DNA from 2 places in the Exiguobacterium sp. s80 genome. Region 2 is predicted to be linked to the other one. Evidence: riboswitches for the same ligand, from Rfam matches in the RefSeq annotation. Region 2 holds a riboswitch; the other holds the start of a gene.
The links. A riboswitch is a leader RNA that binds a small molecule or an ion and turns the genes downstream of it on or off. The one in region 2 is predicted to bind FMN.

Region 1: it holds a riboswitch for FMN, as region 2 does, so the genes downstream of both, ribD (bifunctional diaminohydroxyphosphoribosylaminopyrimidine deaminase/5-amino-6-(5-phosphoribosylamino)uracil reductase RibD) here and KNP94_RS08390 (ECF transporter S component) in region 2, are expected to answer to the same signal.

The regions. Positions count from the first base shown of each region.
Region 1 is NZ_JACSMP010000009.1:60,827-65,248, forward strand. Features, by position in the region: gene ribE (riboflavin synthase) at 1-521, opposite strand, end outside; gene ribD (bifunctional diaminohydroxyphosphoribosylaminopyrimidine deaminase/5-amino-6-(5-phosphoribosylamino)uracil reductase RibD) at 506-1,552, opposite strand; FMN riboswitch at 1,711-1,855, opposite strand; SAM riboswitch class I at 2,008-2,112, opposite strand; SAM riboswitch class I at 2,328-2,430, shown strand; gene KNP94_RS13625 (alpha/beta hydrolase) at 2,491-3,249, shown strand; gene KNP94_RS13630 (thymidine kinase) at 3,433-4,050, opposite strand; gene KNP94_RS13635 (DedA family protein) at 4,233-4,422, shown strand, end outside.
Region 2 is NZ_JACSMP010000003.1:99,323-103,744, forward strand. Features, by position in the region: gene KNP94_RS08370 (GNAT family N-acetyltransferase) at 1-207, opposite strand, end outside; gene KNP94_RS08375 (GNAT family N-acetyltransferase) at 266-775, opposite strand; gene KNP94_RS08380 (NAD-dependent epimerase/dehydratase family protein) at 772-1,638, opposite strand; gene KNP94_RS08385 (HesB/IscA family protein) at 1,763-2,113, opposite strand; FMN riboswitch at 2,230-2,369, shown strand; gene KNP94_RS08390 (ECF transporter S component) at 2,527-3,093, shown strand; gene KNP94_RS08395 (YuzB family protein) at 3,154-3,387, opposite strand; gene KNP94_RS08400 (NAD(P)/FAD-dependent oxidoreductase) at 3,480-4,422, shown strand, end outside.

The DNA.
Region 1 (4,422 bases), on a different contig from region 2:
CCCGTCTGCAAGCGATCGAACGTCGTGACTTGGCGTGAATGGGGAATCAATGAAATCGTCACCGCGTCGTTTCCGACATGTTGCAGTGTCAGGCTCGTCCCATTAATCGCAATCGATCCTTTCGGAATACAGTACTTGCTCCAGTCGCCTGCCTCAAAACGGTATTCCATCGCTTCACCGTCCGGTCGCCGGCTGAGAAACCGAGCCGTCCCGTCGATATGCCCGCTGACGAAGTGACCACCGAACCGTCCATTCGCCGGCATCGCGCGTTCGAGTTGAACGGCTGCTCCGACCCGTAACGTCTGAAGCGACGTCGCTCGGATCGTCTCATGGACCGCATCGGCCGTGAATCCGCTCTTCGTCATCGCCGTCACCGTCAAACAAATGCCATCAACGGCAATGCTGTCGCCAATCTTTGTTCCGTCAAGCACTGCTGTCGCTTCAATCTCGAGCGCCAGCCCGTTCGGACGGGGGACTTTCCGTTTTATTGTGCCAAGTTCTTCAATCAATCCGGTAAACATGTCATCCTCTCCTTTCGTACATACTGGAGATGGACGTCCTGTCCGATTTGGTTCATTTTCACTAAATCAAAACGGTCTTCGATGTCCTGTTCCGTCGTCAGAGACTTTGTCCCACTGAAGAGGGACGGTGCCTGATAGAGTTCGATCGTATCCACGAGATCCGCTTCTAAAAATGCGGATTGAATCGTGGGACCGCCTTCAATCAACAGACTGCGAATACCTTGTTCATATAAAAGTTCGAGGATTTGGTCCGGTGTCGCATACGTCCCGACGAAAACCGTCACGTTCTCGCGCTCTGTCGTACGCGGCTGTTCCGTCAGCCAGTACGTCGGATTCAAGCCATCGTTTAAGACTTGGAATGTTTCAGTCAGGCGCCCGCGCCGATCGACAATGACACGGACCGGTTCGATGCCGGTCGAACTGCGCAACGTCAGTGCCGGATCATCGATGATCACCGTGTCGCTTCCGACGAGAATCGCATCGTGCGTCCCGCGTAACTGACGTCCGTCTGCGCGCGCCACTTCTGAAGTGATAAAGCGTTGTTCACCCGTCGCGACCGTCCCGTTCATCGTTTGTGCGACTTTCACTGTGACGCGTGGCCGTTTTCGTTCGATCGCCGTCCAAAATGGTTCATACAGTGCCACTGCCTCGTCTTTTAATAAACCGACTTCGACGTCAAGTCCCGCTTCCCGGAGACGTGTGATGCCGCTTCCTGCGACGAGCGCGTGCCGGTCCTCTGTCGCGACAAAGACGCCGGCAATCCCGGCTTTTAGAATCGCTTCCGTACACGGCGGTGTTTTACCGTGATGATTGCACGGTTCGAGTGTCACGTAGAGATCGGCTCCGCGTGCTGCTTCACCTGCCATGAGGAGCGCTTCGACTTCGGCATGGGGTCCTCCCGCATAACGGTGGGCCCCAAAACCAACAATCCGCCCCTGTTTGACGATGACGCAGCCGACACTCGGATTCGGGCTCGTTTGACCGTTTAACATGTGTGCTAGTTGCATCGCATAACTCATGAATGTTTCCATTTTTTCCGCTCCTTTCAATAAAAAAGACGCCTCCTGTAAAAGGGGCGTCGTGATTGAAGGATTGACGAAATAAGCGTCTCGCGTTTCTGTTTTTACACATACAGAAACAGACCTTTCCCTGAAAACATTTTTTCAGAAAATGGCAGCAAGCGCATTGTTTCGTCCTTCTCCCATCCGGACTTTACCGTCGGCCCTGGAGTCTCACCAAGTCAGCCACAGTGCGTACACTGCAGGTCGCGGGCTCATCGATTTATCAATCGCATCACCGCCGGTTGGGATTTTCACCCTACCCCGAAGAACTGGTTATTGAGTTATACAGCTCAAGACTAGCACAGGTCATTCTAAAATACAAAATGAATTGTATTTCATTCTCTTTTTTTAGGAAAACATCAAAAAAAGGACCCTTCTCTTAAAAGAAAAGGATCCTTCCATCTGCACTAAGGCAGAATCCGCTCCGCTCATCTTTCAGACAAACGTCTGACGGAATTGGCACAGTACGACGTAAGAAGTCTGTTGCCGAGGTTTCGTAGGGCCAGTCCCTCCACCTCTCTCGATAAGTGCTACGGTATGAAGTTCATATGTGTGATGTTTCAAGTCGTTCTTATGTCGTGAATCTAATGCTTACACTACGGGGATTCCTTTCTCAAGTCAACCATATTTTCAAAATTAAACCAAATTACCCAGTTTATCAATTTCGACTTCTTTTTGACGTCTTGACAACGTATTTCAATCAATGCTATCCTCTTCACAATGATTATTCCGACAATTCCTATACGATATATCAAGAGTGGGCGAGAGATCTGGCTCTACGAACCCACGGCAACCTGCAACATGCAAGGTGCTCCGACCAGCAAAGCCGATGCTTTGGATGATACTTACGAGAATCTCGTAGTGCGCCTAAAGCACTACGAGTTTTTTAATAGAAGGAGGAACCCTTTATGAATTCATCATCACCCGTCCTGTTTGGCGCAGAAGCTTTTTTGATTGAACGAGGTCCAATCGGTATTTTACTGTCTCACGGTTTTAACGCAACCCCTCAAAGCGTCCGTACTGTCGGAGAGCAGTTTGCCGCCCGAGGGTTTACTGTGTATGCCCCGCGTCTCGACGGACACGGGACGAGCATCCGTGATTTCGAAGCGTCGACTGCCGAAGATTGGAAACAAAGCCTCCGCCAAGGGTTCGACGTCTTAACCAATCATTGTTCGTCCATTTTCATCGCCGGACAATCGATGGGTGCAACACTTGCCCTTGCACTCGTCGCGGAAGGATTACCTGCTGACGGATTGATTACGATCAATGCAGCGTTAGCGATTCCTGCCTATGAAGCATTATCTTTTGAAGACTGTCCACGCTACTTAAAAGAAAGTACCCCAGACATTAAACGTGAAGCGTTTGAAATCATCTATGACCAGGTCCCTGTCGTCTGCGCATCGGAACTTTTGACCTTGATTGACCAGACACGTCCACTCTTACCAGCCATCGAGATTCCAACACTTATTTTATATTCTGCCGAAGACCATGTCGTCCCGCCTGAAAGTTCGGATTACCTTTATCAAGTCATCGGTTCGACGGACAAACGGAGCTATTGCCTGCTTGACTCCTATCATGTCGCGACCCTCGATTATGATCAAGAAACGATTGTCCGCGAGGCAACACACTTTGTACACCAATATAGTCGTTTGACCCACACCGGTTGATGTCTTTCCTGCGCGAAAGCAAGGGATGAAGACTGTTTCGATGCGTGTTTCAAGCATCGACTAAGCCGTCCAGAACAATATGAATGCGCAAAAAAAATGACCGATGCCCCCTTGAAACGATGGGAGTATCGGCCATTTGATTGATGTGGTCCTGACTGATGAATCAGTCCTTCGTTTACTTCATCAGTTCTGTTGCTGTTTCTTCCATTGTTGCAGGGCTTGCGATTTCCCCGGCACTTCATGGCAGTGGCGGCAACGCGGCTCATACGACTCTGACGCGCCGACTAAAATGATTGGATCATTGTAGTTGGCAGGTCGACCGTCGATTAAACGTTGCGTCCGCGATGCCGGGTCACCGCACGACAGGCAGATCGCCTGCAGTTTCGTGACGAACTCTGCCCGTGCGAGAAGTTCCGGCATCTTACCGAATGGTTCCGCCCGGAAGTCTTGATCGAGTCCGGCACAGATGACACGTTTTCCGTCCTGCGCGAGGGCCTCGATGACATCGACGATTTCATCATCAAAGAACTGAACTTCGTCAATCGCGACCACTTGTGTCTCTTGTGCGACTGCCGCGTACACGTCACGGCTCGTCGCCATCGGTACCGCGATGACAGAGTTGCCGACGTGCGAGACGACATGTTCTTCATGATAACGGTCGTCGATTGCCGGTTTAAACACTTGGACCGGCAACTTCCCGTACTGAGCCCGGCGAACGCGTCGAATCAATTCTTCCGACTTACCAGAGAACATACTTCCGCAAATCACTTCAATCCAACCATACTGATTTATTACATGCATCATTGCAGACACCGTCCTCTAAAATTAGTCACTTTAACGAGTATAGCCCGAATCGAATATAAGGAAAAGAGTTGACTTCTCGAAATCAAAAATCCATCCGTTCATTCCCATGATTCCCCACCTTGTCGTTTTAACCAGTCCTCATTTCCTGTACACTATAGAAGAAGAATTTATGAAGGAAGGTGTTCCCGATCCATCACATATTACATGAAGTGCTTCATCAATATGGTTCATTCGGACTTGCGATCCTTCTAGCCGGGGGGATCATCGGGCTTCCTGTTCCGGATGAAACGTTACTGATCATGTCCGGTTTTTGGATGCATCAAGGCAATTTACCCTTAATCGGAACGATTCTCGCCGCTTACGCCGGAA
Region 2 (4,422 bases):
GGCAAAACCAATCAAACCTTTTGCGTCGACAGCAACAAAAACAAGTCCACCAACTAACAATTCCCGCCATGCAGCGGCACGCTTTTCTGTCGACAACTGATTGAGGTAGTCGTCAGGAATGATGCCGCGATAGGTCTCTTGCCACGCTGAAACATGGACGTTCGCGATTGCTTCAGCGTCGTCTACTGTCGCTTGGCGTATCTGCATAACTATCCTCCCTCAAATTAAAAATCATCCTAATCAGAGTAGGATGATTAGAATGATGTTAAGACAGCGGGACATTGAATCGTCGTACACGTGACCCGTCTTCTTTCATAAATGACTCCAGTTCTTCTCCGCCGTTCGCTTCGATGACACGTCCTGACGCGATGTTGTCTGCACTGCACGTAATCAAGACCGATTCTAGTCCACGTTCTTTTGCGACTTCAAGTGCTTGACGCAGACCTTCTGTCGCGTAACCGCGCTTCCGGGCGCTCGGCCGAATCCCGTATCCGATATGACCCCCGATTTGTTTTAAACCATCGCTTAAGTCATGACGGAAGTTCACAGCACCGACGATTTGTTTCCCGTCGTAAAACCAATACGTCGAGTGCGTCACCCAGTTCTCCGGAGCCGTCAATGCCTCTTGTTCCTGCTCTTCTAAAAAGTCAGCGAGGGGTAAAAACGTTTTGCTGACGACACTCGGGACAATCGGTTCCCTGGATTGTTCCCATTCTGCCAAAAAGTCTAAATACTCCGCTTCGAGATGGACGGACGGTTTTACTAACGTAATCATTTGTGATTTCGTACCTCCTCTTCAATGAGTCGATCGAGCCACTCGTCGACGTGTTGGAATAAATAGCCGGCTTTTTTCGCTGCTGACGTATCCATGTAGAAATCACGTTCCGGCGCCAGTGGTGATTCATCGTCGCCCGTCGTCGCGAACGTTGATTCCGTTCCTGCGACACGGTCAATCTTATCCATCAAATCTTGAATCGATAACACCCCGTCACTCGCTGCATTGATTGGTCCTGTCATCGTCGAACGACCACACCATTCAAGGAACGAGGCCGCTTCATAGCTTGAGATATATCCCATCTTCGCATAGAGGTTTTCAGCCACCACAGGAGTCCCTGCGAGCGCACGTTTCACATGGAAGACGAGACGTTCCGTGTAATCATCCGGTCCTAAGACGACCGGGAAGCGAACGGCGATAACAGGAAATGTCGCCCGTTGAAAGAAATAACTTTCTGCTTGGCGCTTTCCTTCCCCGTAATCATGTTCCTGTTCCAAGTCATATTTCCCGGGAAACGGATTGAAATCCCGCTCTGAAAGATTTGCTCCTCCCCCGTCATAGACGGACATCGTCGACGTTAAGATGTAGCGTCCGACCTTTCCTTCGAATGCATCGACGGCAAGTTTTGCTTGATATGGATTAAAACAAATATTGTCGTAGATGATATCCCAGTTTTGACTCCCTAAATCTTTCATCGTACTGCTTGACGTCCGGTCCCCTTTAAAGAATGTCAAGCCCTTCGCGACAGGTGGCGTATGTTCCCCCCGTGTGACGAGCGTCACATCATCGCCGGCGTCAGCGAGTCGTAATGCCAGGCGTCTTCCAAAATAACGTGTCCCACCAAAAATCAACACTTTTCGCATCGATAGTCCTCCTTAATGATGACGTACTCATTCCGTTGCCCTACTGTCTTCTCTACCCGATTCTTAAAATCCTGTATCGCACGAAAAAACAAAAAAACGCGGACTCTGAGGTCCACGTTGTGAGTTAGCAACCACCGGGTGTCCCGGCGTTCGTCGCTGTTCTAAATGATGTCCCGCAGCCGCATGTCGCGATTGCATTCGGATTCGTGATTGTGAATCCGCCACCAAGCATCGATTGTTTATAGTCAATTTCTAATCCTTTGACGACCGGATAGTCTTTTTCATTGACGATGACATTGACACCATGTTGCTCAAATGTCAGGTCCGTCTCCTTTTGGCTATCGAAACCCATTCCGTAGGAGAGACCACTGCATCCGCCACCTTGAACGAGCATGCGGAGATTTCTTTCATCGTCCGGCGCTTGTTGCATCATCTCTTTGACTTGAAGAGCAGCTGCTTCTGTTAATTGGATCATGTAATCACCTTCCCTTTTTCTATAGTATACGCAACTTTACGTAGATTCGAAACCTAGTTGCTTGAAACTATCTTGAATTCGTTGTATAAATGAATTGTATCAAAAAAATTAAATCGTTCCATCTTCAGGGCAGGGTGAAATTCCCGACCGGCGGTAAACAGACATTTGTCTGAAGCCCGCGAGCGAATAGGGCGCTATTTGCTGATTCTGTGTGACTCAGGAGCCGACAGTATAGTCTGGATGGGAGAAGATGGCGGCATGTATATAGACTTATTCCGATTTTGCACATTTCGGATAGGCTTATTTTATTGCGGACTTCTCCCCTGTTGAATCTTATTCAACGGGGGTTTATTTTGGACGCAGTCATGCCAATACTTCATCGAGAGGAACGAAAAAAAGGAGATTTTACTCGTATGAAACGCACTCAAAAAATGGTCACACTCTCAATGTTAGGTTCAATTTCATTTGTTCTTATGTTACTCAACTTCCCACTACCCTTTTTACCGAACTATTTAAAAATCGACTTCAGTGATGTCCCGGCGTTGATTGCTGCTATCATGTTCTCACCGGTAGCGGGTGTAATCGTCGAAGCATTGAAGAACGTTCTCTATTATATTTTCCGCGGAAGCGGTGTTCCGGTCGGCGAACTTGCAAACTTTGCAGCGGGTGTTGCTTTCATTCTTCCTGTCAGCTGGTTCTACCATAAAAAGAAATCAACGCAAGGTCTTGCAACCGGCTTAGTCGCAGGAACCATTACCATGGCACTTGGACTTGCGATTCTCAACTATGTGTTGATCCTCCCGGCATATGCTTGGTTCTTCGGGATGGACTACATGCTTGATCCGGCTGTCAAATGGACAACGATCATCGCTGGTATCTTGCCGTTCAACATCATCAAGGCCCTCTTCATCTCAGCACTCTTCATTCCGCTGTTCTTAAAATTAAAACCTTGGATCAACCGTCGTCAACAAGCTGCATAAGTCCTAGGCGCGCCCGCCGACCGACAAAATCCCCCACTTCATTTGAGGTGGGGGATTTTTTTAGAGTTCATTTTCTTCGATTTTAGCGTAGATGTTTTCTAACAGTTCTTCCGGTGTCTCTCCGATGACGGTCTGGCCGTCAACAAGACAAAAATGATCAAGCGAGCAGATGCCGCAGTAGCCAAGACAACCATACTCGACGACATCGACATTCGGGTCGCGTTCGAGTTGTGACATGACGACTTGGGTCCCTGCCGCTAAGTTACTGATACAAAATTCAATAATGGGATTCACTTTTTTTCCTCCTTTAAGCAGGAATTTACCTTCCTCTTGTCGTATTATACAAGGTCAGACTGATTTAGGGGAACTAAGGGGGATTTTAAGTTATGAAGCAACTAGTCGTTTTAGGTGGCGGATATGGCGGAATGCGAATTTGTGAACGCTTCAAGGATGAAGAGGTCGCCGTGACGCTTGTCGATCGATTGCCGTATCACGCACTAAAGACCGAGTATTACGCTCTTGCAGCAGGTACATTATCCGATCGTGATGTCCGGATTGAATTTCCGGAGGGGAAACATCTCACATATAAATATGGGCATGTCGTTAACATCTCGCCAGAGACGAATTCTGTGTTCTTGCAAGACGGGACAGAACTTTTTTATGACGATCTCATCATCGCATTAGGTTGCGAAGATAAATACCATAACATACCGGGTGCTCAAGAGTTTACTTATAGCATTCAGACACTCGAAGAGTCACGCAAAACGCATCAAGCGATTTGTGGACTGTCGCCCGGCGCGACGGTCTCGATTGTCGGTGCCGGTCTCTCGGGTGTTGAACTGGCAAGTGAACTCCACGAAAGTCGCAAGGACTTGAAGATTCGTTTATTCGATCGTGGTCCATCTGTCCTATCGTTCTTATCTGATAAAGTATCCTCTTACGTTCAGGAATGGTTCGAGGAGCATGACGTCGATGTCATCAACAATTCGAACGTCACCCTCGTCACAGCAGATGATGTCCGCAACGGTGAGGACGTCTATCCGACGAACTTAACGATTTGGACAGCCGGAACGCAACCCGTCAAAGTTGTCCGTGACCTTGGATTTGAAGCAGATAGCGGCGGACGGATTAAACTAGCGGAGCATCATCACGTTCCGGAATACGATAACTTGTTCGTCATCGGTGATTGCGCGAGCCTCCCGTACGCACCAAGCGGACAGCTCGCAGAGCATCAAGCGGATCAAGTCGTTGATGTCCTTGAAGCGAAATGGGCCGGAAAAAAACTTCCGAAATTACCGGAAATCAAATTACGCGGCATGCTCGGGTCAC